Regions from separate parts of the Enterococcus sp. DIV0756 genome, predicted to be linked through region 1. Evidence: a T-box and tRNA genes for the amino acid it is inferred to sense, from the RefSeq annotation. Region 1 holds a T-box; the other holds one or more tRNA genes.

Region 1 (16,105 bases):
ACCTATAGTTCGTTTCGAGTGCTTTATAGTCATAAGAGGTATATTGAAACCCACGATCACTATGAAGCAGCGGTTTGACGCCAGGATTCTTGCGCATGGCTTTTTTAACAGTAGTCATGACAAGGAGGTTATTATTGGAATGATCGAGCTCCCAAGAAACGATCGAGTGATCATAAAGATCGATGATGGCACTCAAATACGCCTTTCGACCGTTACCGTATCTCAATTCAGTAATATCCGTACACCATTTTTGATTGGGCTTCTCAGCGGTAAACTTCCGGTTTAATACATTTTCTGCGACGTGTGCTTCTGTTGCTTTTACATAGGTCGGACGCTTTTTCTTGATCACTGCTTTGATCCCAAGTGCTTTCATTAAACGGTAATAACGTTTCCGAGAATAGCGCTTCTTAAGTTTTATGTTGAGTTGCATTCGAATTTGTCGATAGCCGATCGCGCCTTTCTTACTGTCGTATTTCTTTTTAATTTCTTTGGCTAGTTTTCGATTCTCAAGTTCTTTCTTGGAGGGTTTCCACTTTAACCATTTATAGTAAGAGGAGCGTGCGACCCCAGCTAATCGACAGAGTTGCGTGATTGAATAATGCTTTTCTTCATGCAATTCAGAAATGGCTTGGTAGAGTTCAACGTTTCTCACTAATGTGAGGGTCGGTTTCGCCGCTGAATCTCTTGTAACTTTTTTGCGAAGTCATTCTCCATTTCTAAATGCCTGTTTCGTGCTTCTAGTTCTTTTACTCGTAATTTCAGCCGTTCTTCTTCGGTTAAGAACTCGCTTGATCTGTTTCGTCCACGGTTATCTTTTAGTGCTTCTTCTCCGTGTTGTTGGTATTTTTTTACCCAAGAATAGACTTGTTGGTATGAAACATCATATTTTTCAATCGCTTGCGTGTAATTCAGCTCGTTAGCGATTGTATATTGAGCGATCTCGATACGCTCTTGATAGGTGGTTTTACGTCCTTTTTTCATGGTTTTGGGTACACAGCCTTTACTGGTAGATTTTGTCGGTTCCCCAGTAGTATAACGTGAAATCCAGTTTCTTAACACAGAAGTCGAAGAAATTTGAAAGAACATTGTGGCTTCTAAAACGGACATCTTCTTATTAATGACAGCCAAAACAGCGGCTTGTTTCAGTGCCTGATCATATCGTTTCCATGTGTTTGATTCTTTCAGCCCTTCTAGACCACCATCCTTATATTTGCGAATCCAATCATTTATAGTTTTCCATGAAAGGGAATGTTTCTTAGCGATACTGTTCATACTACGACGGTCATCTATTACCTCTGAAATGACATAATACTTTTCTTCTGGAGAATAAAGACTTCTCTTAGACATACAAAAACTCCCTATAAAGTAGATTTGGAATTTTTGTTTTTCCTTGTCTACTTTATAGGGAGCATATCAAAGCCAAAAAGTAACGGCTTTTCCTTTTTTTTAATCAAAAAATGTGTAATATAGTGAACGCACAGCTAAACGCTCTTGTTCGCTGCGAATAGCAAAGATAATACTGCGTTCATCGGCACCTTGAGAGATCATCCGCAGATTGACATTTTTTCGAGCCAGAGCAGCGGTGCTGTCAGAAGTTGTCCCTGGACGTTCACGCATGCCTTCACCAACCAGGGCGACTACGGACAGTCCATGCTCGATCGATAGCTGATCCGGTTGAATTTTTTCTTCGATCTGCTTCATCAACTCAGCTTCGATATCACGGGTCAATTGGCGTTCTCTCAAAATAATCGAGATATCGTCAATTCCAGATGGCATATGTTCAAAACAGATATTCAAATTCTCTAGTATTTGTAGGATACGACGTACAATTCCGACTTCTCGGTTTAGTAAGTATTTTCCAACCGTAATGCCACAGAAACCACCGTCACTGGCAACCCCAACCACCTCATTACGGTTTTCATTTTCAAAGGATTTCTTGATTAATGTTCCTTGGCATTCAGGATTGTTGGTGTTTTTAATAATTACGGGAATTTGTGCTTTAAAAGCGGGCATCAGAGCTTCGTCGTGAAAAACAGTAAAGCCGGCATACGTCAACTCACGAATCTCACGATAGGTAGCATATTCAATCAGCTCAGGATCATGGATATATTTTGGACTGGCCGCAAAGATACCATCTACATCCGTAAAGTTTTCGTAAAGATCGACCTTCAAGCCGGCTGCAACAATTGAGCCGGTAATATCTGATCCGCCTCGAGAAAAAGTACAGAGGTGTCCATCTGTCGTGTAGCCAAAGAATCCTGGGATAATCAGGATGTCTTCAGACTCGCGCCATTGATAGATTTTTTCATAGGATTCCTCAAGAATACGGGCGTTTTGCGGTTCATTTGAAACGGTGATGCCCAATTCTTTTGGATTAATATAGCGCGCATTAACACCGCTTTTTTGGAAACAAGCTGCGACTAATTGCGCATTCAAATTTTCTCCACTAGCTAGGAAACTGTCTAAGGCATAGGGATCGGTTTCATCAAACTTTTCTTGTAATTGCCTTAATTCAGTACTAAACGTATGTTCAATGTCTTCATCGACCTGAAATTCCGCCGCGATCTCGGTATAACGTGCGACGATTTCACGAATCAATTCGTCAGTATCGTGTTTGTAAACCACAGCATTATAAAATTGAATCAATAAGTCGGTGACTTTTTTGTCTTTATTGGTTCGCTTTCCTGGAGCAGAAACCACCACGAAACGACGACCTGGGTCATCCGTAACGATCGATAAGACTTTTTTTAGTTGTTCAGCTGAAGCTACGGAGCTTCCGCCAAATTTGATCACTTTCACTTTAATCACCTCTTATTTTAATGTGGCTTTAATATTATCTGAAAAGCGCTACAATTTCAAGGGGATTTGGCGCTTTCTCAAACAGAAAATTTAATAAAATTACACTTTTCTTAAATTTATTGCAATTGAAGCGGTCCGTAAAAAATGCTAGTATGAGGAGTGACTGTGCGATAAACATTTCTAAAGTGATTTCAAAACTAGCTAGTGAAGAGAAAAGTCTTTTGTGTTATAATCTACGTTAGATGTTTTCGCCAAAAAACAGAGAATAATGAACCATTAAATAAACTGAATCTGGATAGTTGAAAGGAAAATCATACATGGGAAGTAATGTAATCATAGGGATCGTTATCGGCTTGGTCATTCTGGCTGCCGTTTTATACTTGATTGGTTATCTGATGAAGAAAAAAAATCAAGAACGCTTAAAAGAACTTGATAAAAGGAAAGAAGCGTTATTCGATCTTCCTGTCGTGGAGGAAGTCGATGAAGTGAAAAAAATGCACCTTGTCGGCCAAAGTCAAAATACTTTCCGTGAATGGAATCAAAAGTGGACCGATGTTTCAACGAAGTCGTTTGCTGAACTTGAAAGTCAAATCTTTGAAGTTGAAAGTCAAAATGAAACCTTCCGTTTCATGAAAGGCAAATCAGCGATCGAAAGTGCGGAGCGCACGATGACTGAGATGGAAGAAGAAGTTGAAGGAATTCGGACTGGTTTGAAAGAATTACGTGAAACAGAAGAACGTAATTCATTAGCCGTTCAACAAGCATTGGATGTTTTTGAAGAATTGAAAAAGGATTTGAAGGAAAAGAAAGACAGCTTCGGTCCTGCTTTACCTGAGATTCAAAAACAGGTAAAAAATGTGGAAATCGAATTCACCCAGTTCGTTACCTTGAATACTTCAGGTGATCCAATTGAAGCTCGAGAAGTGCTGGATGATGCAGAGAAACACACGTATGAAGTGCAAGAAACAATGCAAAAGGTTCCGGCCATTTATGAAGATTTAGAAAAAACCTTCCCAGGTCAGATCGATGAGCTAGAAAAAACGTATAAGAAAATGATGGCTGACAACTTTGTTTTACCAGAGGATGATTTCGAGGAACGTCTGGATAAAGTCAAGAAGCATGTTGAACGCTCGTTAGAGGATCTAGAAAAAATTGAGCTGGGAACTGTGGAAACAGCGAACAAAGAAACAGCTGAATTGATCGATGATCTGTATGTTGTATTAGAAAAAGAATTCGAAGCGAAAAAATATGTTTTAACCAATCGTAAAACGATCGGTGAGTACATTACTCATGCCGCTCACAACAACCATCAACTAATGGTTGAGTTGGATCATACGTCTCAGAGTTATGCGTTGAACAACAACGAATTAGGGCGTGCCCGCGGATTCCAAACAGAAATTGAAGAGTTGGAACGTCGCAACCGCAATATGGAACCGCAAATTGATAAACATGAATTAGCTTATTCTGAGGTTCAAGTGTTTTATAAAGATGCCTTCAAAGTGCTAGATGATATCGAAACAAAACAAGTAGAGATTGATGATGACTTACACGATTTGCGTAAGGGGGAAAAAGAAGCCTCTGAAAAAATCGAGAAGTATGAATTCCGGTTGCGCAACTTAAAACGTTATGTAGAGCAACAACGTTTACCTGGGTTGCCTGGAGATTATTTAGAATTCTTCTTTGTAGCAACAGATCGTGTCGAAGAGCTAAGCAAAGCATTGAACAAGATTCGTATTAACATGCAGGATATCAATAAGTTAGTTAGCCTTTGTGATGAAGACATGGAATTATTAGATCAAAAGACCTATGATTTAGTTGATGCTGCAGCACTGACGGAGCAAATGATGCAATATGCAAACCGTTACCGTCATACCCATCCTGAGATCAAAAATGCGATTGAAAATAGCTTAGAGCTGTTTAACAAAGAGTATCGCTACCAAGATGCTTTGGATGAAATCGGTACGGCCCTTGAACGTGTCGAACCAGGTGCCTTTAAGCGGATTGAAGATTTCTATTTTAACAACCGAGATTTGGTATAAGCTGAGCGTAATCGCTCAGCTTTTTTTTATTTGAATAAGAGGAAAAAGACTTCTGGTATTAGAAAGAGCTTATGAATCTCTTCTTATTTGTAAGGATTACTTGAAGTGTTATGGCATTCTCGCTATAATAGGAAAGAATTTTTGAAGGAAGGTCGAAAAATGATTTATTTTGATAATAGTGCGACGACGGTAATTTATCCATCCGCACTTGATACATATGTAAAAACAAGTCAACGCATTATGGGGAATCCCTCTAGCCTGCATGACTTAGGCACACAAGCGAATCGTTTGTTGCAGCAGGCTCGAAAACAAACGGCAGAATTGTTGAATGTGAAAGCCAATGAAATCTTTTTTACCAGTGGCGGCACAGAAGGCGATAATTGGGTATTAAAAGGCACAGCAATTGCAAAACGAGCGTACGGAAACCATCTCATTATTTCTAGTGTTGAGCATCCAGCTGTTAGTCGAACGGCGGCACAATTAAAAGAACTTGGATGTGAAGTTAGTATCGCGCCGGTTGATCACAATGGGTTTGTAAAAGTCAATCAGCTTGCTGAATTGATTCGCCCTGAAACAATCTTGGTTTCCGTTATGGGTGTTAACAATGAAATGGGTGCAATTCAACCGATCGAAGCGATTAGCAAAGTGTTGGAAGACCATCCCACAATCCATTTCCACGTGGATGCGGTACAAGCGATCGGTAAAGTTGAGGAGGAAAAATGGCTGACACCGCGGGTTGATTTTGCTACTTTTTCTGCCCATAAATTTCACGGTCCTCGTGGAGTTGGTTTTATTTATTGGAAGGAAGGCAAGAAGCTGGCACCGTTGCTAAATGGCGGTGGACAAGAAAGCGGACAGCGAGCAACGACAGAAAATCTCCCCGCAATCGTAGCGATGAGTCGCGCACTACGTCTGCATCTGGATAAAAAAACCGAAAGACCCAATCACACAGCAGTTATTCGTCAATACTTAAAAGAAGCTTTGGCAAGCTATGAGAAGGTAACAATCTTCTCTGGCGATGAGAATTTTGCGCCGCATATTTTAACGTTTGGAATTAAAGGGATTCGTGGGGAAGTCTTGGTTCATGCCTTGGAAGAAAAACAAATTTTCGTGTCAACGACCAGCGCTTGCTCAAGTCGTAAAAAAGTCGATAGCTCGACATTACATGCCATGGGTGTTCCCCATGACGTCGCGACAACGGCAATTCGAGTTAGTTTAGATGAAGCCAATACTATGGCCGAAGCAGAGCAATTCATGGTGATATTCAACCATCTTTACGACAAATTTTCGAAGATCAATTAAGTACGCTTCATGTAAATAGTGATTATGGATGACAGCTGAAGCATTAAAAGTCAAAGAGAAACAAGTCAAGAACTGATACTATAACTAAGGAGAATGATCGTGCAATATACTGAAATTATGGTGCGCTACGGAGAGCTATCAACAAAGGGAAAGAACCGCCGCAGTTTTATTATGCGACTTGCACAAAATGTTCGCGGGGCGCTGGTAGAATTTCCAGCTTTGAAGATTCATGCCGATCGTGACCGAATGCATATTTTATTAAACGGGGAAGACAGCCGTTTGGTATTACCTAAATTAGAAAAGGTTTTTGGGATTCAAACCTTCTCGCCAAGTATTCGCGTAGAAAAAACACTCGATGATTTGAAGCAAATGACGCAGCAAATTATGCAAGAGATTTATACGGGAAAAGAAACCTTTAAGATTACCGCTAAGCGTAGTGACCATCATTTTGAATTAGATAGTCACGGTATCCAGCAGTATCTTGGGGATGCAGTAATGGATGTATGTCCGGATATTAAAGCACAAATGAAGCGTCCAGATATTAATTTGCGAGTAGAAATTCGCCGTGATGGGGCTTACCTTTCCTATGAAACGATCAAAGGAGCCGGTGGATTGCCGGTTGGGACCAGTGGTCGCGGGATGTTAATGTTGTCTGGTGGGATTGATTCCCCTGTAGCGGGTTATTTAGCGATGAAACGTGGGGTTGAACTTGAGGCCGTTCATTTTGCCAGTCCGCCTTACACTAGTGAACAAGCGCTGCAAAAGGCCAAGGATCTGACAGAAAAATTAACGCCCTATGTTGGGGGAATCCAATTTATCGAGGTCCCTTTTACTGAGATTCAAGAAGAGATTAAAGCCCACAGTCCACAAGGCTATTGGATGACATTAACTCGCCGGATGATGCTGCGATTAACAGATGCGATCCGCGAGATGCGTCATGGATTAGTCATTATTAATGGGGAATCACTGGGCCAAGTAGCCTCACAAACACTGCATAGTATGGTGGCCATCAATGAAGTAACGACTACACCAATTATCCGGCCGGTTGTAACAATGGATAAAACCGAAATCATCGAATTGGCAGAGAAGATCGATACTTTTGAATTAGCCATCCAACCGTTTGAGGATTGCTGTACAATCTTTGCACCACCTCAACCTAAGACACGACCAAAACTGGAGAAGGTTTTAGAGTTGGAGGAACGCTTCGATATTGAAGGATTAATGGCTCGCTGTTTAGCTGGATTGAAGATTGAGGAAATCACACCTGCCCGAACAGAAAAAACCGAAGAGTTCGCAGACTTTTTATAATAATTTTGAGCAAGAAGGTATACTTTCTTGCTCTTTTTCTTGCAAAAGATTGTTATTGCTTTTTTTACATGTTAAAATCATTTATGTGAAGTTGTTAACAAACAAATGCGTAAATCATTTTTTAAAGATAATATAGCATGCTAGAAACCAGAAGCTATGACTGAAATTTGCAATTAAAAGAGCAGTTTAGCAGAAGGATATACGGCGTGAGAATCAACCTAATTTTTGTCAAAAAATTATTACACTAAAACGAACAAGGATGTCAGTTCTGCTTTTCGCAGTATATATAGCTCAGAAGAAATAGAAAGCTATGTTTAAAGCAATCAAAAGAGCAGTTTAGCAGAAGGATATACGGCGTGAGAATCGACCTAATTTTTGTCAAAAAATTATTACACTAAAACGAACAAGGAGCAAGCACATGGAGCGGATCATTCAAAAACCCCAACTATCGAAAGCAACAACTAAGAGACTGTCTTTGTATTTACGTTGTTTGAAAGGCTTGGAAAAAAATGGTGTTACTCGCATTAAATCTTCCGAACTCAGTAAAATGACTCAGGTGGGATCGGCGACGATTCGGCGTGACTTTTCCCATTTTGGCGAGCTTGGTCGCAGTGGTTACGGCTACGATGTCAATGATCTGATTAAAGTTTTCAGTGATATGCTGGAGACAAAAGAAGAAAAACGGATCGCGTTGATTGGCTGCGGGAACTTAGGCCAAGCGCTGTTAAACAATAATTTTCGCCGCAATGAAAATTTGAATATCGTTTGTGCATTTGATAACGATCCGGAAAAAGTTGGGAAAGAACTTTGTGGATATCGTATCCATTCGATTGATGAAATGGATGAAGTATTGGCGGAAGAAAAGATCACCGTTGCCATCTCAACCGTTCCTAGTCAAAATGCTCAAGCAGCAATTGACCAAGTGGTTGCAAATGGAGTCACGGCCATTTTAAACTTTGCGCCAGATCCTTTAAAGGTGCCGGATAATGTTCATGTCCATTATATTGATTTAACCTCAGAATTGCAGACATTGATCTATTTTGATGGTCAGTAGGACTTTACAAGTTTCCCACTTCATTGTAGAATGAGTCAGACGATGATCAAGAGGAGTACATGAGTAACAAAGTCCTAGAGAGAAGATGCATGGCTGAAACATCTTCACTTTGACTTATGGAAGGTAGCTTGGGAGTTTTGCGATCTGAAAGAAGTAAGAGCGCACGGCACATGTCCGTTATAGCATGCTTGAGCGGCAGAGTCCTTCTCTGCAATTTAGGTGGTACCGCGTAATTTACGTCCTAGAACACAGTTGTGTTCTAGGATTTTTTTTCGTTGGTTCTGCTTTTCTCAGTTTATTGAAGAGACGAGTTCTAATTAGAAATAACATGGAACGGGACTGTTTAGTAGAATTGTATGCGCACGAAAAAGAGTACCAGTTGCTTTGACTAAAGAAGCTGTACCAGAAATCAATCTTTTAAAATAGGAGGAATTTATATGACTGAAAATTTACCAACAAAATTCAATCCGCAAGAAGTTGAAGCGGGTCGTTACCAGAAATGGTTAGACCAAGATTTATTTAAGCCCTCAGAAGATCAGCAAGCCAAACCTTATTCAATCGTTATTCCGCCCCCAAACGTAACTGGAAAACTGCATTTGGGACATGCTTGGGATACGACGTTGCAAGATATGATCATTCGTCAGAAACGGATGCAAGGCTTTGATACACTATGGCTTCCTGGGATGGACCATGCGGGTATCGCGACGCAAGCAAAAGTTGAAGAAAAATTAAGAGAACAAGGGATTTCACGTTATGATCTTGGTCGTGAAAAATTTGTTGATCAAGTTTGGGAATGGAAAGAAGAATACGCTGGACATATTCGTGAGCAGTGGGCGAAATTAGGCTTATCCCTTGATTATAGCCGTGAACGTTTTACTCTTGATGATGGCTTATCCGATGCAGTACGTAAGGTTTTTGTTTCGTTATACGAGAAAGATTTAATTTATCGTGGCGAATACATCATCAATTGGGATCCGCAAGCAAAAACGGCGTTGTCTGATATTGAAGTCATCCACAAGGATTTAGAAGGTGCTTTCTATCATGTTTCTTATCCGTTAAGTGACGGCAGCGGCGTGTTGGAGATTGCAACGACTCGTCCTGAAACGATGCTAGGAGATACAGCGATTGCTGTCCATCCTGATGATGAACGTTACCAAGACTTGGTTGGTAAGACAGTGATTTTACCATTAGTCGATAAAGAAATTCCGATTATTGCGGACAGCTATGTTGATCGTGAGTTTGGAACAGGGGCAGTGAAAATCACACCTGCTCATGACCCGAATGACTTTGAAGTCGGTAATCGTCATGATTTACCGCGAGTAAACGTGATGAATCCTGATGGCAGTATGAATGAGCTGGCTGGCAAATATGCGGGCATGGATCGTTTCGAAGCACGTAAAGCAATCGTTGCTGATTTGAAAGAAATCGGTCGTCTAATCAAAGTCGAAAAAATGGTTCACAGTGTTGGCCATTCAGAACGTACGGGTGTTGTTGTTGAACCACGTTTATCGACTCAATGGTTTGTTAAGATGGGGCCATTAGCTGATCAAGCAGTGAAAAATCAAAGCACGGATAACGCAGTAGATTTCTTCCCGCCTCGTTTTAACAATACCTTTATGACTTGGATGGAAAATGTGCATGACTGGGTTATTTCACGTCAACTATGGTGGGGACATCGTATTCCTGCTTGGTATCATAAAGAAACCGGCGAAATGTATGTTGGCATGGAAGCTCCTGCGGATAGCGAAAATTGGGAACAAGATCCGGATGTATTGGATACTTGGTTCAGTTCTGCGTTATGGCCGTTTTCTACGATGGGCTGGCCGGACGAAGCAAGTGAAGATTACAAACGCTACTTCCCAACCAGTACCTTAGTGACTGGTTACGATATCATTTTCTTCTGGGTGAGCCGGATGATTTTCCAAAGCTTGGAATTCACAGATGAACGTCCATTTAAAAATGTGTTGATCCACGGGTTGATTCGTGATGAACAAGGCCGCAAGATGAGTAAGTCTTTAGGCAACGGAATCGATCCAATGGACGTGATTGAGAAATATGGGGCTGACGCATTGCGCTGGTTCTTATCAACAGGCTCTGCACCAGGTCAAGATGTGCGCTTCAGTTATGAAAAAATGGATGCAGCTTGGAACTTTATCAATAAAATTTGGAATGCATCTCGTTTCGTAATTATGAACGTTGAAGGCTTTACCGCTGAAGATATTGATTTCTCTGGTGAGAAAACCGTGGCGGATCGTTGGATTCTAACTCGTTTGAATGAAACGGTTGAAAAAGTGACCAGCCTGTTTGATCAATTTGAATTTGGTGAAGCGGGACGTCAATTGTATAACTTCATGTGGGATGACTTCTGTGACTGGTATATCGAGATGAGTAAGGAAATTCTTTACGGTGAAGATGAAGAAGCCAAACAAACAACGAAGAGCATTTTGGTTTATGTACTTGATCAAACCTTACGTCTATTGCATCCAATTATGCCATTCGTGACAGAAGAAATTTGGGCGAAGATTCCGCATACAGGGGAATCATTAGTTGTTGCGGACTATCCGGTGGTTCATCCAGAATACGATGACAAAACAGCCGCAAAAGGTATGGAAGTTTTGAAGGAATTGATTCGTTCAGTTCGCAACATTCGGGCGGAAGTGAATACGCCACTTTCAAAACCGATTACTTTACTGATCAAAACGAACGATCAAAAAATCGATGAATTCTTAATTGAGAACACCAGCTATATCGAACGCTTCTGTAATCCAGAAGAATTGGTGATCGCAAGCGACATTACGGCACCTGACTTGGCGATGTCGGCTGTATTGACTGGCGCAGAAATTTACTTGCCATTAGCCGGTTTGATCAATATTGAAGAAGAAATCAAACGACTTGAAAAAGAATTGGCAAAATGGAACGGTGAAGTCAAACGTGTCCAAGGTAAATTAGCCAACGAACGCTTCGTGGCGAATGCGCCTGAAAACGTGGTTGCTGAAGAACGAGCAAAAGAGAAAGATTATTTAGAAAAACAAGCAGCGGTTCAAGAACGGATCGAAAGTCTGCGAACAATTTCTTAATTGATTAATGAGTTTGTGACAGAAACTACTTCTGGAACACCGTTTATTCAGAAAAAGGAACCATGACAAGACTTTTGTCAGGGTTCCTTTTTTGTTCAGTATACATGAATTTACAAAAATTAAAAGATTTCCTCAGCGCGTATCCATCTTTCTACAGTAAACTTTGCTATACTAGAGGCATGTAAAAAAAGAAATAAATGAGGCGAATACTATTGACGATAGAAGAAGCGATTGATTGGATTCACAGTCGAAAAAAATTTGGATCACGGCCGGGGTTAGATCGTATCCAAGCACTATTAACGAAAGTAAATAATCCAGAAAAAAAAGTCCCTGTGATTCATATTGCCGGAACGAATGGCAAAGGGTCGACTGTTGCTTATTTACGTAGCATGTTGATCGAAGCCGGGGTCACTGTAGGCAGTTTTACTTCGCCTTACATTGAAGAATTTAACGAACGAATCGCCATTGATGCGAAGCCAATCCCAGATAATCAGTTGATTCAATATGTAGAAAAATATCAGCCAATTGTTGCTGAACTTGATCAAGACCCAGCAATTAACGGGATCACGGAATTCGAGATATTGACGGCGATCATGCTTGACTATTTCGCGACAGAGCAAGTCGATGTTGCCGTCGTTGAAGTGGGCTTAGGTGGGTTACTGGATTCAACCAATGTCGTGGACCCCATTTTGACGGCCATCACGACGATTGGCTACGATCATATGGACGTTTTGGGAGATACCCTAAACGAGATTGCCGGACAGAAGGCTGGAATTATTAAAGAAAACATTCCTGTGGTAACGGGGAAAATCACCAAAGGACCGTTAATCGAAATCGTGGAAAAGGCAGCGAACGAGACAGCTAAGATGTATCGTTATGGCGAGGAATATCAAGTAGATTATTTGCGGCCAGATCCTACCTGGGGCGAGCTATTCAACTTTACAGATCAAGCTGGCAAGCTTGCATCACTGAAAGTTCCATTATTGGGACGCCATCAAGTAGAAAATGCGGGTGTGGCAATTGAGCTGTATCATCTCTATTGCGAACAAAAGGGCTTGCCATTTGAGGAAAAAACCATTCAAAAAGGATTATCGAAAGCGCAATGGCCTGCCCGAATGGAAAAAGTCAGCGAGGAACCATTGATCGTTATGGATGGGGCTCATAATGGGCATGCAATCAAACGTTTAGTCGAAAATGTAAAACGCGAATTTCGCGATTATACTATCAATATTCTTTTTTCAGCCTTAGAGACAAAGGATGTTGATCAGATGCTTGCGTTGCTTTCAGAAATTCCTAACGCACATATTTATCTGACCACATTTGAATATCCAAAAGCGTTGGATCTTAGTCGTTTTGACCATTTAGATAGCCGCTTTGAGGTCGTTTCATTATGGCAATTCGGTCTAGGAGAGTTATTAGAGGATATGGGCGCGGATGATTTATTATTAATTACGGGATCTTTGTACTTCGTTTCTGAAGTACGTCAATTATTATTAAACTTAGGAGGTACGAATGAAAAAAGTTAAGGGAATCATTTTCGACATGGATGGCTTACTGTTTGATACAGAATCGATTTACTGTGAAGCAAACTTAGTGGTCGCTGAGAAATACGGTCTGCCTTTCACGGAAGAAGTTTATGCCCGCTTTATTGGCATCTCAGATGAAGAGGTTTGGGCAGAGCTGCATGAAATGTATGCGGATCATGGTAAGGAGACGGTCCAGAAATTCATTGACGAGAGTTGGGGAATGGCTCATGATCGTTTTAAAACTGGCGAGGTTGATTTAAAACCAGGTGTCCATGAATTGCTGACTTATTTGGAGGAAAAAGAAATTCCACGAGTAGTAGCGTCTAGTAATGTACGTCCTATAATTGAGATTTTATTGGAGCATGCAGGTATCCGTGACAAATTTTCAGATATTATCTCAGCTGAAGATGTGAAATTCGCCAAACCTGATCCAGAGATTTTTGTAATCGCATCGAAACGTTTAGGACTAGCACCTGAAGAGTGCTTAGTCTTAGAGGACTCTAAAAATGGCATCTTAGCCGCAGAAGGGGCGGGGGTGCCAGTAGTGATGGTACCGGATATTCTACCGCCAACCAGCGAACTGGAAGGAAAAACCGAAGCTGTATTCTCTACCTTGCATGAGGTAATCGACTTTTTAGAAGCATAAAAATCATCTCCTTTGCGTACTTTAAAGAAAAGTGGCAAAGGAGTTTTTTATGGAAAAAAGTTTGTTATTACAGGAGCTGCCTGAAAGTTCATGGCCGCGGGAGCGTTTGCTTAGAGAAGGTGAGAAACACTTATCTGATCAGGAATTATTAGCAATTATTTTACGAAATGGTTCGCGACAGCAAAATGTGATGGAGCTGGCAGGAAGCATTTTACGAAAATACCCAACACTTTATGAATTAAAGCATACGACGTTACAGGAGCTACAGCAATTTAAAGGAATTGGTGAGACGCGAGCAATTGAATTAAAGGCGATGATGGAATTAGGCTATCGTATCAATCGTGCGTTACAACCAAAAATGGGGAAAATCCAGTCTAGTCTTTCTTTGGGGCAATTGTTGATCACAGAATTAAAAGATTATCAGCAAGAGCATTTAGTCGCCTTCTTTTTGAATACAAAAAATGAAATTATTTTACAGAAGACAATCTTCATCGGCTCATTAAATCAAAGTATTGCCCATCCGAGAGAAATTTTTCGAGAAGCGGTACGAATCAGTGCGGCGCGAGTGGTTTTAGGTCATAATCATCCATCGGGAAACCCAACGCCATCGCAAAATGATTTGGATTTTACCGAGCGTGTTCAGGAGTGTGGAGCAATGATGGGAATCGAGTTGTTAGACCACATTATTGTTGGAGAAACCAAATATTTCAGTTTACGTGAAGAAAAGTACTTAAAGTAACAATTGAAAACCCTTGCGCATAGAATAAGGAGAATGTTAAACTATTATTGTAATTTTGTTTGAGATGCGAGTTGGTATACAGATGTTTCCCTTTTCGTAGGCCGGCAATGTTACACATACTTAATTAAGTGCTTAGGCACGAGGAGGATTTTATTCATGGAAAACGGAACAGTAAAATGGTTTAATGCAGAAAAAGGTTTTGGCTTCATCACTCGTGAAGATGGCAGCGATGTATTCGTACATTTCTCAGCTATCCAAGGCGACGGCTTCAAAACATTAGAAGAAGGACAAGCAGTAACTTTCGATGTTGAAGAAAGCGATCGCGGACCTCAAGCGGCTAACGTAAATAAGCAATAATATGACAAAGCCTTAGAGATTTTTCTCTAAGGCTTTTTATTTTGATTTCATTTAGTAAAAATTGTAGAGCAATAAGAAGCTATTTTTCTAGTGATAATTGGAAAAAGCGTTCTTCTTCTGAACTATCCGTATGGTTTGCATCATTAACGGCTAATGCAGCTTTGCCAATACAATATTGCCAGAAAAAATCAAAGAAGAAGCTGGTACTTTTTTCAGGCTTAATGGTATCAAAAATTTCTTTAGTGACCTGCTTGATTAACTGGATGGTGTCAGAATCTTGTAGGAAAAACTGTTGAAACTCACTTGGATAATCAGTTGCATAATTCGTGATAGCTGTTGAGAGCGCCCGTAAAGATTTTGGTTCCTGATCTTCTAAAAAATCGGTATATTTTAATAAGACGCGGGTGGTCAGAACCGATTTTAACTCAGCCAGATTCGCAAACTCACGGTAGATTGGTTGAGTTGAACAGGCGATGTGTTGAGCGATATTACGAGCATGAAATTTTTTGAAGCCTTCAGTGATAATCAATTGATAAGCACCCTCTATGATTTGGCTTCGTTGCACACGTTGTGTTCTTACCATATTTTATCTTCCTTTATTATGGATTCAAGAGACATAAAATAACGCATGTTAATTTATGTCTCTTTTTAACTAACTTTCATTGTGCAAATAAACCAGTGGATTGTCAATCGATTTTTTGATTTTTTCAGTAAAATAATACTTTTTTTTGAAAAAATCTTATTTTATCCAAGTTTAAAATAACTATAGATATTTTAAAATAAAAAACATCTATCCGAAATAATAACGGATAGATGTTTTTTATTTATCTGGTGTCATGATCATTGGTAGAATCATTGGGTGACGTTCTGTTTGATCAAATAGGAATGGTTGCAAAGCGGCGACCATTGCATTTTTCAATTTTGCTTCGGTACATCCTGTTTCATTCAATGCTTCTCTTAATGCATGGAACAAAATCCGCTGTCCTTCATTGATCATTTCGCCAGATTCACGCATATAGACGAACCCACGAGATAAAATATCTGGACCAGCCAAGATTTCTTTTTTCTCGATATCGACAGTTGCTACAGAAAGCACCAATCCTTCTTCTGAGAGAATTCGGCGATCCCGTAGGACAACATTTCCGATGTCACCAATACCGCTGCCGTCTACATAGACATCACTGGCGTTAAAATGACCAGCTCGTCTCGCACTGTCAGCAGTTAAAGCGAGCATATCACCATTTTCCATGATGAAACA
Region 2 (16,105 bases), 2.6 Mb from region 1:
TTTTTACGGTAACTACAACTTCATTTTTTTCTTTTTTGATCTCAATAATTATTTTGTCAGCTTCAGTGCCATATTTCAATGCATTAGTGATTAAGTTATTAAACACACGGACGAGTTTCTCTGTGTCACCGTCCATTACCAATTGATTTTCTTTTGTATCGACTTGTATTTGAATATTCTTTTTCTTGGCTTCTAACTCAAAATCTGCTGCCAATTGTTCTAATAACTGTACCATATCAAAAGAAACATTGTTGACAGGAACAGAAGGTTGTCGAACTTTTGAGTATTCAAATAAATCTTCTACTAAAGATTTCATTTGTTTAGCCTTCTTATAAGCGATACTCGTATACTTCAAAATTTCATCTGTACTTTGATATTGGCCATCTTCGATCAAACCAAGGTAGCCAATGATTGAAGTTAGTGGCGTTCTTATATCATGGCTGACATTCGTGATCAATTCATCCTTAGATTTTTCGATCTCTCTCTCGTCTTCAATAGCAGCAACAGTACTGTCAACCAAGCCATTAATACTGTCAACAACTTTACTAAGATCACCGCGTAATTCGAAGGGAATTCGGTAATCGTAGTTTCCATTAGCGATGTAATGCAGCTCGTTAATAATGTGTCGTAGTTGCATTTGTCTATAGCGTCGAATCAAACGCCAAAAAACTACTAATCCATCAACAATGATGAAGAAAGGAATGACAAAATTACGGCCACTCCAGAAAATATCACTATCAAAATTATTAGCAAAAATATCTTTTGAACGATAAATTGCATCGCTCAGATCAGGTGAATTATTAAGCATTTGTGTAAATAGAACCATAATTGCCACATTTAATAGAAGTAACAAAATGACAGTGACAATTCCTTCGGCAATCAATTCGCTCACTTCTTTTGAAGTGAGCGTGACTCTTTTTTTCTTTTCTAATTTATTTTGCATCTATTTTATAACCCACACCCCAAACGGTTTGGATCACTTTTTCGCCATCAGTTGCTTCTTCGATCTTGTCGCGTAGGTGGCTGACATGAACCATGACCGTTTTTGCTGAGACGATACTTTCTTGTTTCCAAACCCGCTCAAAAATTTCATCAGCACTGAAAACACGATTTGGATGGCTGGCTAGTAAATAAAGGATACCAAATTCCAATGCTGTTAATTGAATTTCTTTTCCATCAACTGTTTTTACCTCATGTGAGTCTTTGTTGATGATCAAAGATTGAATTTCAAGAATATCTGGTTGATCCTCTGCAACGTGCATTTTAGTCCGACGTAATAGAGATTTGACACGTGCCATTACTTCCAAAGGATTGAACGGTTTTGTAACATAATCATCGGCACCAGCAACCAATCCTTTAATTTTATCCATATCGGTTGTTTTTGCTGTTAACATTATGATTGGAATTTGCGATTCCTTTCTCAATTCCTTTACTACTTGCATACCGTCCATAACAGGCATCATAATATCCAATAGTAGTAAATCAATATCATTAGTAGTTCGAAGTTTGCTGAGTGCTTCTTTTCCATCATAAGCTTTTACTACTTCATATCCTTCGTTATGCAAATAAATGCTAAGTAGCTCAACAATTTCTTTATCATCATCTGCGACTAATACTTTCATTAAGTGTTCCTCCGTCCGTCTAAAAATAATTACACCCCCATTTTACCAAAGAAATCAAAGGAAGGCGAAAGTCAGCATTATGAGTTAAGGAAAAATCAAAAATAAAATGACGAAAATTCATTTTTAAATAGAGTTGAAAATTTATTTTAAACGGATAAAAAGCGAACAAAAAAATGATATTTATATTTATTCATCGGATTTAAAAAAAGTAAATAAAAAATTCATTTTTTCGTTGACCCAACCCTTTAAAACTGCTATATTATTTTATGTTCTGAAACAGAAAAAAATATTTCGGAACACCTAAATTGCTGTTGACAGATAACTGGTTTTCAGTTATTCTATCAAAGTCGCATAAAGTGATGATGATAACTTGTTCGAAAAAAAACTTAAAAAAGTTGTTGACATTCGCTTGGCAACCTGTTAAGATATAAAAGTTGCTGAAACAAAGCGACAAACAATGTAGACCTTTGAAAACTGAACGAATAAAACAAACCAAATGTGTAGGGCGCTTCTATTATAGAAGCAAACAACATAGCAAGCAATATGCTAGCAAGTCAATTATTACAATTGAGCTTAACAGTCGTAAGGCTGTTTCAAACACTTTTTATGAGAGTTTGATCCTGGCTCAGGACGAACGCTGGCGGCGTGCCTAATACATGCAAGTCGAACGCTTTTTCTTTCACCGGAGCTTGCTCCACCGAAAGAAAAGGAGTGGCGAACGGGTGAGTAACACGTGGGTAACCTGCCCATCAGAAGGGGATAACACTTGGAAACAGGTGCTAATACCGTATAACAATCGAAACCGCATGGTTTCGGTTTGAAAGGCGCTTTTGCGTCACTGATGGATGGACCCGCGGTGCATTAGCTAGTTGGTGAGGTAACGGCTCACCAAGGCAACGATGCATAGCCGACCTGAGAGGGTGATCGGCCACATTGGGACTGAGACACGGCCCAAACTCCTACGGGAGGCAGCAGTAGGGAATCTTCGGCAATGGACGAAAGTCTGACCGAGCAACGCCGCGTGAGTGAAGAAGGTTTTCGGATCGTAAAACTCTGTTGTTAGAGAAGAACAAGGATGAGAGTAAAATGTTCATCCCTTGACGGTATCTAACCAGAAAGCCACGGCTAACTACGTGCCAGCAGCCGCGGTAATACGTAGGTGGCAAGCGTTGTCCGGATTTATTGGGCGTAAAGCGAGCGCAGGCGGTTTCTTAAGTCTGATGTGAAAGCCCCCGGCTCAACCGGGGAGGGTCATTGGAAACTGGGAAACTTGAGTGCAGAAGAGGAGAGTGGAATTCCATGTGTAGCGGTGAAATGCGTAGATATATGGAGGAACACCAGTGGCGAAGGCGGCTCTCTGGTCTGTAACTGACGCTGAGGCTCGAAAGCGTGGGGAGCAAACAGGATTAGATACCCTGGTAGTCCACGCCGTAAACGATGAGTGCTAAGTGTTGGAGGGTTTCCGCCCTTCAGTGCTGCAGCTAACGCATTAAGCACTCCGCCTGGGGAGTACGACCGCAAGGTTGAAACTCAAAGGAATTGACGGGGGCCCGCACAAGCGGTGGAGCATGTGGTTTAATTCGAAGCAACGCGAAGAACCTTACCAGGTCTTGACATCCTTTGACCACTCTAGAGATAGAGCTTCCCCTTCGGGGGCAAAGTGACAGGTGGTGCATGGTTGTCGTCAGCTCGTGTCGTGAGATGTTGGGTTAAGTCCCGCAACGAGCGCAACCCTTATTGTTAGTTGCCATCATTTAGTTGGGCACTCTAGCGAGACTGCCGGTGACAAACCGGAGGAAGGTGGGGATGACGTCAAATCATCATGCCCCTTATGACCTGGGCTACACACGTGCTACAATGGGAAGTACAACGAGTCGCGAAGTCGCGAGGCTAAGCTAATCTCTTAAAGCTTCTCTCAGTTCGGATTGTAGGCTGCAACTCGCCTACATGAAGCCGGAATCGCTAGTAATCGCGGATCAGCACGCCGCGGTGAATACGTTCCCGGGCCTTGTACACACCGCCCGTCACACCACGAGAGTTTGTAACACCCGAAGTCGGTGAGGTAACCTTTTGGAGCCAGCCGCCTAAGGTGGGATAGATGATTGGGGTGAAGTCGTAACAAGGTAGCCGTATCGGAAGGTGCGGCTGGATCACCTCCTTTCTAAGGAATCAGTTCATCTGAGATGAACGTTACGGAAACTACACAGGCTTGCTTTTATTCGTTCAGTTTTGAGAGGTCTACTCTCAAATAAATACTTGGGGCCTTAGCTCAGCTGGGAGAGCGCCTGCTTTGCACGCAGGAGGTCAGCGGTTCGATCCCGCTAGGCTCCATTGATGACGTTGGTCATCAATCGTTCATTGAAAACTGGATACAGAAACAATAATTTAAACAAACCGAGAACACCGCGTTGAATGAGTTTTTTAATAAGTTCAATTGCTTATTTATTACTAAGGAACATGATCGCTCATGGAAATTAGTAAGACCCTTGACGAAAGTCAAGATAAGGTTAAGTGAATAAGGGCGCACGGTGGATGCCTTGGCACTAGGAGCCGATGAAGGACGGGACTAACACCGATATGCTTCGGGGAGCTGTAAGTAAGCTTTGATCCGGAGATTTCCGAATGGGGAAACCCAGCATCTTTTATAGGATGTTACTTTTCAGTGAATACATAGCTGATTAGAGGTAGACGCAGAGAACTGAAACATCTAAGTACCTGCAGGAAGAGAAAGAAAAATCGATTCCCTGAGTAGCGGCGAGCGAAACGGGAAAAGCCCAAACCAAGAGGCTTGCCTCTTGGGGTTGTAGGACTCCGATATGGTAGTCCAGTGAGATAGTCGAAGGACCTGGAAAGGTCTGCTAGAAAGGGTAAAAGCCCCGTAGACAAAATTTGACTGGCACCTAGGAGGATCCTGAGTACGGCGGAACACGAGGAATTCCGTCGGAATCCGGGAGGACCATCTCCCAAGGCTAAATACTCCCTAGTGACCGATAGTGAACCAGTACCGTGAGGGAAAGGTGAAAAGCACCCCGGAAGGGGAGTGAAATAGATCCTGAAACCGTGTGCCTACAACAAGTTAGAGCCCGTTAATGGGTGATAGCGTGCCTTTTGTAGAATGAACCGGCGAGTTACGATTACTTGCGAGGTTAAGTTGAAAAGACGGAGCCGCAGCGAAAGCGAGTCTGAATAGGGCGAATGAGTAAGTGGTCGTAGACCCGAAACCATGTGATCTACCCATGTCCAGGTTGAAGGTGCGGTAAAACGCACTGGAGGACCGAACCCACGTACGTTGAAAAGTGCGGGGATGAGGTGTGGGTAGCGGAGAAATTCCAAACGAACTTGGAGATAGCTGGTTCTCTCCGAAATAGCTTTAGGGCTAGCCTCAGAGTAAGAATGATGGAGGTAGAGCACTGTTTGGACTAGGGGCCCATCTCGGGTTACCGAATTCAGATAAACTCCGAATGCCATCCATTCATCTCTGGGAGTCAGACTGTGAGTGATAAGATCCATAGTCGAAAGGGAAACAGCCCAGACCACCAGCTAAGGTCCCCAAATAACTATTAAGTGGAAAAGGATGTGGGGTTGCACAGACAACTAGGATGTTGGCTTAGAAGCAGCCACCATTTAAAGAGTGCGTAATAGCTCACTAGTCGAGTGACCCTGCGCCGAAAATGTACCGGGGCTAAATAGTTTACCGAAGCTGTGGAACACACCAATGGTGTGTTGGTAGGAGAGCGTTCTAAGGGCGTTGAAGGTAGATCGTGAGGACTGCTGGAGCGCTTAGAAGTGAGAATGCCGGTATGAGTAGCGAAAGACAGGTGAGAATCCTGTCCACCGAATGACTAAGGTTTCCTGGGGAAGGCTCGTCCGCCCAGGGTTAGTCGGGACCTAAGCCGAGGCCGAAAGGCGTAGGCGATGGATAACAGGTTGATATTCCTGTACCCGTTGTTTTTGTTTGAGCAATGGAGGGACGCAGGAGGCTAAGGAATCAGACGATTGGAAATGTCTGTCCAAGCAACAAGTCTTGATGTGAGTCAAATGCTTACGTCTCTAAGGACAAGTTGTGATGGGGAGGGAAATAATAGTACCGAAGTTCCTGATGTCACACTGCCGAGAAAAGCTTCTAGTGAGAAAACAATGGCCCGTACCGCAAACCGACACAGGTAGTCGAGGAGAGAATCCTAAGGTGAGCGAGAGAACTCTCGTTAAGGAACTCGGCAAAATGACCCCGTAACTTCGGGAGAAGGGGTGCTGATCTAACGATCAGCCGCAGTGAATAGGCCCAAGCGACTGTTTATCAAAAACACAGGTCTCTGCAAAATCGAAAGATGACGTATAGGGGCTGACGCCTGCCCGGTGCTGGAAGGTTAAGAGGAGTGCTTAGCGTAAGCGAAGGTACGAATTGAAGCCCCAGTAAACGGCGGCCGTAACTATAACGGTCCTAAGGTAGCGAAATTCCTTGTCGGGTAAGTTCCGACCCGCACGAAAGGCGTAACGATTTGGGCACTGTCTCAACGAGAGACTCGGTGAAATTTTAGTACCTGTGAAGATGCAGGTTACCCGCGACAGGACGGAAAGACCCCATGGAGCTTTACTGCAGTTTGATATTGAGTGTTTGTACCACATGTACAGGATAGGTAGGAGCCGTAGAAGTCGGGACGCTAGTTTCGACAGAGGCGCTGGTGGGATACTACCCTTGTGTTATGACCACTCTAACCCGCACCACTAATCGTGGTGGGAGACAGTGTCAGATGGGCAGTTTGACTGGGGCGGTCGCCTCCTAAAAGGTAACGGAGGCGCCCAAAGGTTCCCTCAGAATGGTTGGAAATCATTCGCAGAGTGTAAAGGCACAAGGGAGCTTGACTGCGAGACCTACAAGTCGAGCAGGGACGAAAGTCGGGCTTAGTGATCCGGTGGTTCCGCATGGAAGGGCCATCGCTCAACGGATAAAAGCTACCCTGGGGATAACAGGCTTATCTCCCCCAAGAGTCCACATCGACGGGGAGGTTTGGCACCTCGATGTCGGCTCGTCGCATCCTGGGGCTGTAGTCGGTCCCAAGGGTTGGGCTGTTCGCCCATTAAAGCGGCACGCGAGCTGGGTTCAGAACGTCGTGAGACAGTTCGGTCCCTATCCGTCGCGGGCGTTGGAAATTTGAGAGGATCTGTCCTTAGTACGAGAGGACCGGGATGGACTTACCGCTGGTGTACCAGTTGTCTCGCCAGAGGCATCGCTGGGTAGCTATGTAGGGAAGGGATAAACGCTGAAAGCATCTAAGTGTGAAGCCCACCTCAAGATGAGATTTCCCATTTCTTTAAGAAAGTAAGATCCCTGAGAGATGATCAGGTAGATAGGTCAGGAGTGGAAGTGCAGTGATGTACGGAGCGGACTGATACTAATCGATCGAGGACTTAACCAATAAAATTGATTCACGGTTGTTTAACTGTTTCTGATCCAGTTTTGAGTGAACGACGTTTACTCAAAAAAACATAGTGTGGTGGCGATAGCGAGAAGGATACACCTGTTCCCATGTCGAACACAGAAGTTAAGCTTCTTAGCGCCGATTGTAGTGAGGGGTTGCCCCTTGTGAGATTAGGACGTCGCCACGCGAACTCATGGAGGTTTAGCTCAGCTGGGAGAGCATCTGCCTTACAAGCAGAGGGTCAGCGGTTCGATCCCGTTAACCTCCATTTGAGCCGTTAGCTCAGTTGGTAGAGCATCTGACTTTTAATCAGAGGGTCACTGGTTCGAGCCCAGTACGGCTCATAAGTATATGCGGGTGTGGCGGAATTGGCAGACGCACTAGATTTAGGATCTAGCGCCTTACGGCGTGGGGGTTCAAGTCCCTTCACCCGCATTTTATTTTTTTGTAGTTGCCGGCTTAGCTCAGTTGGTAGAGCATCTGATTTGTAATCAGAGGGTCGAGGGTTCAAGTCCTTTAGCCGGCATCGTGCGGAAATAGCTCAGTGGTAGAGCACCACCTTGCCAAGGTGGGGGTCGCGGGTTCGAACCCCGTTTTCCGCTTTCCTAAAGACCAGGAAAAAACGCCGGGGTGGCGGAACTGGCAGACGCACAGGACTTAAAATCCTGCGGTGAGTGATCACCGTACCGGTTCGATTCCGGTCCTCGGCATAATATAAACATGCGCCCATAGCTCAACTGGATAGAGTGTTTGACTACGGATCAAAAGGTTAGGGGTTCGACTCCTCTTGGGCGCGTAGTTTTTTTTATTTATCGGGAAGTAGCTCAGCTTGGTAGAGCACTTGGTTTGGGACCAAGGGGTCGCAGGTTCGAATCCTGTCTTCCCGATTAAAAAGAAGGTGAAAACCTTCTTTTTTTTTATCCTTATTTAAAGAAAGGCGTTCTTCTTTATTTCATGCCCTAAATTCGATATAATTATGGTCAGGAATAGTCAATAGGAGGCGATATTATGAGCAGAAATACCTCTGATTTGATCGAATCTTACTTGAAAGATATTTTGGAGAATAGTGAAATTATTGAAATCCGCAGAGCAGAGATGGCACAATTATTTAATTGTGTACCCTCTCAGATAAATTATGTAATCAATACACGTTTTACTTTTCAACGTGGGTATCTAGTTGAAAGTAAAAGGGGCGGCGGCGGTTATATCCGAATTAGTAAAGTTAAGATTTCTGATCAGCATTATTTTTTGGAACAACTGATGGACTCTTTTGGAAGTGAAATTTCTGAAGCAAACGCGTTTGGAATCATTCAGAAATTATTTGAAGAAGAAATTATTACAGAAAATGAAGGTAATTTGATGTTGAGCGCAGTATCGAAGAATGTTCTTGGTATCAGTCAAATTGAAAATAGACTACGGGCAAGAATTCTTCATGGATTTTTGGAACGTTTAAGTTATGAAAAGAAGGAGTGAGGGATATGGATCAGCTGTATACAGAACGCGCAAAGGCCGTGTTGGCAATTGCACAACAAGAAGCTAAATATTTTAAACATCGCTCGGTTGGTTCGGAGCATCTATTGTTGGCTTTAGTGATTGAGCAACAAGGAATTGCAGGGAAAACCTTGCGTCAAATGAATTCAAATGAAAATGATGTTCGTGAAGAAATCGAGCACATGACTGGTTACGGGTCAGTAAAGTCTTATCCTGAAGGTGGCTATCTACCCTATTCTCCTAGAGCAAAACAAATTTTAATTTTTGCTGATGACGAGGCAAAACGCTTCAATGCAAAATTAGTTGGCACTGAACATATTTTATTAGGCTTATTGAGAGACGATGAAATTCTAGCATCTCATATCTTAGTAAATTTAGGATTGAGTTTGCCCAAAATGCGCCAGCTTCTATTGAAAAAGATGGGCGTAAATGAATCTTCAAATGGCAATCAAGGAGCTGGAAGTCGTCGTAAAGCGCCCGCAAAGCCAGCTCAAAGTAACTCGCAGGGAACACCAACTCTAGATGGTTTAGCTCGTGACTTAACAAAATTAGCACGAGAAAAACGGTTAGATCCAGTAGTCGGTCGGGATAGTGAAGTTCGTCGAGTGGTTCAGATTTTGAGCCGACGCACAAAAAATAACCCAGTATTAGTTGGAGAACCTGGAGTTGGTAAAACAGCGATTGTTGAAGGGTTGGCTCAACGGATCATTTCTGGTGATGTACCTGAAGATATGCGTGGCAAACGATTGATGATGCTAGATATGGGTGCCTTAGTGGCAGGCACGAAATATCGGGGTGAATTTGAAGATCGTTTGAAAAAAGTGATTGATGAAATATATCATGACGGACAGATTATTCTATTTATTGATGAATTGCATACTTTGATTGGCGCTGGTGGTGCTGAAGGTGCGATTGACGCTTCAAATATTTTAAAACCAGCATTGGCTCGTGGTGAATTGCAAACTATTGGTGCAACAACTTTAGATGAATACCAGAAATATATTGAAAAAGATTCTGCATTAGAACGTCGTTTTGCTCGAGTTCAAGTAGAAGAACCGACGCCGGAGGAAGCAGAAGAAATTTTGAAGGGATTGCGACCTCGTTACGAGGAGCATCATGGAGTAGAAATTACTGATGACGCATTACACGCTGCGGTATCTCTGTCTGTTCGATATATTAATTCTCGTCAATTACCGGATAAAGCAATTGATTTGATGGACGAGTCTTCTGCGAAAGTTCGTTTAGATTCGACTGATGAAGTGTCTGAGCTTACAGAGTTAGAAGAAGAAATTCAAGATTTAGTGATGGAGAAAGAAAAAGCGATCCAGAATCAAGATTTTGAATCAGCTGCTCGCTTAAGATTACGAGAAAAACAATTATCAGAAATGTTGGAACAAGCAAAAATTAAAGCTGCTAAGCTAGAGAATGGCTATCTTGATCAAGTTACTGATGAGGATGTTGCTGCAGTTGTGTCTCAATGGACAGGTGTCCCGTTACAACAATTAGAGAAAAAAGAAAGTCAACGTTTATTGGATTTAGAAAAAGTTCTGCATAAACGAGTTGTGGGTCAAGAAGAAGCTGTCAAAGCTATTTCCCGGGCAATTCGTCGAGCACGCAGTGGCTTAAAAGATCCTAATCGTCCAATAGGCTCCTTTATGTTTTTGGGACCAACTGGTGTTGGGAAGACCGAATTGGCGAAGGCTTTGGCCGAAGCTATGTTTGGTAGTGAAGAAGCCTTGATTCGAGTGGATATGTCTGAGTACATGGAAAAATACAGTACCAGCCGTTTAATTGGATCACCTCCAGGATATGTCGGATATGAAGAAGGCGGACAATTGACGGAAAAAATTCGTCAAAAACCTTATTCAGTTATTTTGTTAGATGAAGTGGAAAAAGCCCATCCAGATGTTTTCAATATTTTGTTGCAAGTGTTGGATGATGGTCATTTAACAGATTCGAAAGGTCGCAAAGTTGATTTCCGAAATACGATTTTGATTATGACTTCCAATATTGGTGCAACGGAGATTCGTGAAGAGAAAAATGTCGGTTTCAATGTAAAAGATATTAGCAAAGATCATGCGATGATGGAAAAACGAATTTTAGAAGAACTGAAAAAGGCTTTCCGTCCGGAATTTTTGAATCGTATTGATGAAACAGTAGTATTCAAATCATTGGATCAAGAGCAGATTCATGAGATCGTAAAAATTATGAGTCGCGCTGTCTTGGATCGTATGAAGGAACATGAGATCAAAGTAAAAATTACTTCAGCTGCTTATGATGTGATTGGAAAAGTTGGATTTGATCCAGAATATGGTGCACGACCAATTCGTCGGGCTTTGCAAAAGGAAATTGAGGACCGACTTGCCGAAGCTTTACTATCAGGCCAAATTCAATTGGGTGACGCAGTAACAATTGGGGCTAGTAAAGGCAAGATTACTTTAACTGTGAAGAATCCGAAAGAAGAAAAAATACCAGAAAAGGTTTAATCCTTCTGAGAACGACGTATAAACGTCGTTCTCTTTTTGTATCATCAGTTGGAAACTTTTGATAGCTGTGATAGTATGAGAAAGTCTAAAAGGAGGAATACCATGATCGAACTAATTGCGACGGCAGAATCAATGGCGCAGGCTGAAGAATTATTAATTGCCGGAGTGGATACATTATACATAGGAGAAGAAGATTTTGGGTTACGATTGCCTCACTCTTTTTCTCGAGAAGAACAAAAAGCTTTGATCGATTTGGCACATGCTAGTGGGAAAAAAGTGAATGTTGCTGTAAATGGTATCATGCATCCTGACAAGATGAAGAAAATACCAGAATACTTAGCTTTTTTGTCAGAGGTTAAACCAGATCACGTAGTTGTTGGTGATACAGGGGTCATTTATCTATTACAGCAATATGATTTACCCTATATTTATGATGCGGAAACATTAGTAACCAATGCACGCCAAATTAATTTTTGGCAGAAAAAAGGGGCAGTTGGTGCAATTTTGGCTCGTGAAGTTCCTTTTGAAGAGATGCAGCATTTAAGTCAACATGTCGATGTTCCAGTAGAGGTGTTAGTTTATGGGGCTACTTGTATTCATCAATCAAAACGTCCGTTATTAGATAATTATTTCAATTATACAAATCAAACGGAAAGTACATCTAAAGAACGAGGGTTGTTCATTTCAGAACCGAAAAAGGCTGAGACACATTATTCGATTTACGAAGATCAGCATGGCACACATATTTTTGCTGACAATGATTTAAATCTGATCAAAGAATTGCCGGAGCTTAATCAGGCGGGATATCAAACGTGGAAATTAGACGGTTTATTCACGCCGGGAGCAAATTTCGTGGAAATTGCTAAAATTTTTGCGGAGGCTAAAACAGACATAGAAACGAATTCTTGGAATGATGCGTTGATGCTTAACGCCCAACAAGAAATTCAAAAATATCATCCTGTGGGTCGAGGAATGGATACAGGATTTTATCATTTAGACCCAGCAGCGATCAAATAGGGGTAATAGCAGTATGACAGAAAGAAAATTAAAACGTCCGGAAGTTTTAGCGCCAGCCGGAACATTAGAAAAATTAAAAACCGCCATTCATTATGGTGCGGATGCAGTATATATCGGCGGAGATGCCTATGGTTTACGTTCACGGGCCGGAAATTTTTCATTTGAAGAAATGGAAGAGGGTGTCACTTTTGCGAATCAGTATGGGGCTAAAGTTTATGTAGCTGCTAATATGGTGACTCATGAAGGCAATGAAGAAGGTGCTGGAGAATTCTTCAAGAAATTGCGTGATATTGGAATATCTGCCGTGATCATTTCTGATCCAGCGTTGATCGAAATTTGTGCAGCAGAGGCCCCTGGATTAGAAATTCATCTATCAACACAGGCTTCAGCAACGAACGCCGAGACGTTGAAATTTTGGCAAAATGAAGGACTTGAACGAGTTGTTTTAGCTCGTGAAGTATCAATGGAAGAATTAGCCGAGATTCGTCGCAATACAGATATTCAAATTGAAGCATTTATTCATGGTGCAATGTGTATTTCTTATTCAGGACGTTGTACGTTGTCTAACCATATGTCAATGCGGGATGCTAATCGTGGAGGCTGCTCGCAATCATGCCGTTGGAAGTACGAATTATTCGATATGCCTTTTGCTCAAGAACATCGCTCATTAACGGAAAATGGAGATGTTACAGAAGAATTTTCAATGAGTGCCGTGGATATGTCAATGATCGAACATATTCCTGATTTGATTGAAAATGGCGTTGACAGTTTGAAAATTGAAGGTCGGATGAAATCCATTCATTATGTTTCAACAGTAGCGAATGTATATAAAGCAGCGGTTGATAGCTATATAGCGGATCCAGATAATTACGTCTGCAAGCAGGAATGGATTGATGAATTATGGAAAGTTGCTCAACGGGAACTATCAACGGGCTTTTATTATCATGTACCAACTGAAAACGAACAATTATTTGGCCCGCGTCGGAAGATTCCTGTCTACAAATTTATCGGTGAAGTTTTGAGCTATGATGAGACTACAGGGATAGCGACTGTCCGTCAACGGAATCATTTCAGAGTAGGTGATGAAATTGAATTTTATGGGCCACATTTCCAACATTTTGAACAAACCGTAACGGAAATGAAAAATGACGAAGGTGAGTCAATTGATCGGGCACCTAATCCTATGATGGTATTAACAATGCCTGTTGCACAACCTGTCCAACCTGGAGATATGATTCGAAAGAAAAAAGACTAATAAATAAATCACATGCTAAGGTTGGATGGAAGTATCTAATTGTTTGGCGTGTGATTTTTTAGCGAAGTGAGTATTGGGCAAAAATTGATTCTTTTCTAGAAAAATGTATTAAAATGAACCTATTAAGAGTAAAGCAAAGCTTAAATGTAGGTTTACGAATAAATTAGTCTAAAATTTTTATACACAAATACTAGCTAGGAGGCAAATGAATGAAGGAATATGATTACATAGTTATTGGTGGTGGCAGTGGCGGAATTGCTTCTGCTAATCGTGCTGGTATGTATGGGGCAAAGGTTTTATTAATTGAAGTAAATAAAATTGGTGGAACCTGTGTCAATGTTGGATGCGTACCCAAAAAAGTGATGTGGCAGGCCAGCAGCATGTTAGAAATGATCGAACGAGACGCCCCTAGTTATGGGGTTCAAGCCGATGTCGAAAAATTTAACTTTAAAGAATTAGTTGAACGTCGTGAAAAGTATATCGACTTTTTACATGGTGCCTATTATCGTGGTTTGGATAGTAATAAGGTAGAACGAATTGAAGGGTATGCAACTTTCAAATCGGACCATGTTATCAGTGTGAACGGTGAAGAATACACGGCGCCGAATGTATTGATCGCAACTGGTGGCCGACCAAGTCAAATGAAAATTCCTGGTGGTGAGTATGCCATTGACTCCAACGGATTCTTTGAACTGACAGAACAACCGAAAAAAGTTGTGGTTTTGGGAGCTGGTTATATTGCCGCAGAGTTGAGTGGTGTGTTGCAAGGTATGGGAACTCAAGTTTATTGGGCATTCCGTCACAGCCGTCCATTACGAACATTTGATAAAATGTTGGCGGATAATCTAGTTGAGATTTATCGGGATAATAAAATGAAGCTGTACGATCATCATGTAGCTAAAGAAATCAAACAGAATGATGACGGGACCTATACAGTTTATTTTGAAAATGGAAACACATTGACGGGGGACAAGGTACTGTTTGCCGGAGGCCGTGTACCCAATACGGATAAGTTAGGTTTAGAGAATACCTCTGTGACATTGAATGAGAAAGGGTTTGTCATTGTCGATAAGTATCAAAACACGACGAGTGAGGGAGTTTATGCTGTCGGTGATGTGATTGGCAAGATTGATTTGACTCCGGTAGCTATTGCAGCGGGTCGACGCTTATCGGAGCGTATTTTTAATGGCAAGGCAGAAGAATTCTTAGATTATGAAAATGTTCCAACTGTGATTTTTACGCATCCAACGATGGCGACGATTGGGTTGTCTGAAGAAGAAGCAATCGAACGTCATGGAAAAGATCAGATCAAAATCTATCATTCGCGTTTTACACCAATGTATTTTGCACTGAGCGACTATCGTCAAAAATGTGATATGAAATTAGTTTGTCTTGGTAAAGAAGAAAAAATCATTGGCTTACATGCAATTGGTGTTGGTGTTGATGAAATGCTGCAGGGATTTGCCGTAGCAATTAAAATGGGGGCGACGAAAAAAGATTTTGATGATACAGTTGCCATCCATCCAACTGGCAGTGAGGAATTTGTAACGATGAGATAACAAGAAAGACTGTAGACAGCTCCTCAGATGGGTTTTGTCTACAGTCTTTTTATTGGATCGAGCTTAAGCTGATTTCGCCAGAGGAAAGAATCATTTTCTCCTCACCTAAATCGACTACTAGCTCACCAGTATCGGTGATTGCGGCGGCAGTTCCTACATAGGTGTGGTCTTTTCGTTTAAAAGTGACTTTTTTTCCTAATACGAATGACTTTTTTCGATAAGTCCCAAGATACGTTGTTTGATCTGTTAATAGATCAAAGAAACGATTCCAAATATTAATGATCAATTGATTTCGTGTGATGGTCGCCTTGCCATCAGGAAACAAGGAGGTCGCTTTTTCTTGCAGCTCCTCTGGGTAGTTTTCCTGAGGAATAGAGAAATTGATCCCCATCCCAATAATTACATATTTTAGGGAGTTGGTTTCAATATCAGTCATAGCTTCTGATAAAATACCTACAATTTTCTTTTGATTCAAATAAATGTCATTAACCCATTTTATTTGTGTATCAACACCCAACAACTCATCGATAGCTTCTGCGACAGCGACGGCCATTAAGATTGTATATTGCGGCAGTTCCTGTAATTGTTCTTTGGGCTCCAATAGCATGCTCATATAGATACCTTGCTGTTTCGCTGCAAAAAATGGTCGATTGAAACGTCCTCTTGGTGCTTCCTGCATATCTGCTACGATCAATAAAGGTGACTTTTTACCGTCCATTACAGCTAGCTGTGCATCCTTCATTGTTGAGGTAGAGGTCTCTTGGACAGAGATATCAATTGCTTGCTGAACGCCTGCTTGTATTTCTTTTGCATCTAAAATATCAGAAGGTTGGTAGCGATACCCGGTAGCTGTATGTTGAATCTGATATCCTTTTTTTTCTAGTTCTTTGATTGCTTTCCAAATCGCGGTACGCGATACACCTAATTCTTGTGCTAAAGCTTCACCAGATAAAACGTCTTCGTTTGCCTTCAAACGTGCTAGAATCTTCTCCTTCGTCGACATTTTTACCTCCTTAATTTCTATTCTGGGCTCAGTGTAACAAAAAAACAGGCTACATAAAAGTAGCCTGTCAAGAAAGAAGGAATGAAGCAATCAATTATCAACTTAGTAATAGCGCATCGTCTTTTAGTTCGACACCTGAATTTTGATGGAAGAGCTCCATCAATTTCGGTACAGTCAAGTTTTGTTTTTCCTCTTGTTTCAAGTCCAAAGCAATTTGGCCTTGATGAAGCATAATCAAACGATTCCCATATT

The links. A T-box is a leader RNA that pairs with one kind of tRNA and senses whether it is charged. The one in region 1 lies ahead of IGI44_RS03655 (valine--tRNA ligase), so its partner is inferred to be a tRNA-Val.
Region 2: it encodes a tRNA-Val, which carries the amino acid that the T-box ahead of IGI44_RS03655 (valine--tRNA ligase) is inferred to sense. The anticodon was not compared.

What each region holds. Positions count from the first base shown of each region.
Region 1 is NZ_JBIOLF010000001.1:759,192-775,296, forward strand. It holds gene IGI44_RS03620 (IS3 family transposase) at 1-652, opposite strand, end outside; gene IGI44_RS03625 (transposase) at 652-1,347, opposite strand; gene IGI44_RS03630 (aspartate kinase) at 1,447-2,799, opposite strand; gene IGI44_RS03635 (septation ring formation regulator EzrA) at 3,117-4,838, shown strand; gene IGI44_RS03640 (cysteine desulfurase family protein) at 4,998-6,140, shown strand; gene thiI (tRNA uracil 4-sulfurtransferase ThiI) at 6,240-7,448, shown strand; gene IGI44_RS03650 (redox-sensing transcriptional repressor Rex) at 7,867-8,502, shown strand; T-box leader at 8,536-8,749, shown strand; gene IGI44_RS03655 (valine--tRNA ligase) at 8,940-11,579, shown strand; gene IGI44_RS03660 (bifunctional folylpolyglutamate synthase/dihydrofolate synthase) at 11,777-13,105, shown strand; gene IGI44_RS03665 (HAD family hydrolase) at 13,092-13,751, shown strand; gene radC (RadC family protein) at 13,801-14,490, shown strand; gene IGI44_RS03675 (cold-shock protein) at 14,647-14,847, shown strand; gene IGI44_RS03680 (TetR/AcrR family transcriptional regulator) at 14,927-15,430, opposite strand; gene rnjA (ribonuclease J1) at 15,668-16,105, opposite strand, start outside.
Region 2 is NZ_JBIOLF010000001.1:3,356,830-3,372,934, reverse strand. It holds gene IGI44_RS16270 (sensor histidine kinase) at 1-943, opposite strand, end outside; gene IGI44_RS16265 (response regulator transcription factor) at 933-1,622, opposite strand; rRNA gene IGI44_RS16260 (16S ribosomal RNA) at 2,225-3,783, shown strand; tRNA gene IGI44_RS16255 (tRNA-Ala) at 3,881-3,953, shown strand; rRNA gene IGI44_RS16250 (23S ribosomal RNA) at 4,128-7,039, shown strand; rRNA gene rrf (5S ribosomal RNA) at 7,114-7,229, shown strand; tRNA gene IGI44_RS16240 (tRNA-Val) at 7,238-7,310, shown strand; tRNA gene IGI44_RS16235 (tRNA-Lys) at 7,314-7,386, shown strand; tRNA gene IGI44_RS16230 (tRNA-Leu) at 7,396-7,477, shown strand; tRNA gene IGI44_RS16225 (tRNA-Thr) at 7,496-7,568, shown strand; tRNA gene IGI44_RS16220 (tRNA-Gly) at 7,573-7,644, shown strand; tRNA gene IGI44_RS16215 (tRNA-Leu) at 7,667-7,752, shown strand; tRNA gene IGI44_RS16210 (tRNA-Arg) at 7,765-7,838, shown strand; tRNA gene IGI44_RS16205 (tRNA-Pro) at 7,856-7,929, shown strand; gene IGI44_RS16200 (CtsR family transcriptional regulator) at 8,048-8,515, shown strand; gene IGI44_RS16195 (ATP-dependent Clp protease ATP-binding subunit) at 8,521-11,019, shown strand; gene IGI44_RS16190 (peptidase U32 family protein) at 11,122-12,036, shown strand; gene IGI44_RS16185 (peptidase U32 family protein) at 12,050-13,291, shown strand; gene gor (glutathione-disulfide reductase) at 13,501-14,850, shown strand; gene IGI44_RS16175 (biotin--[acetyl-CoA-carboxylase] ligase) at 14,900-15,853, opposite strand; gene IGI44_RS16170 (ABC transporter ATP-binding protein) at 15,951-16,105, opposite strand, start outside.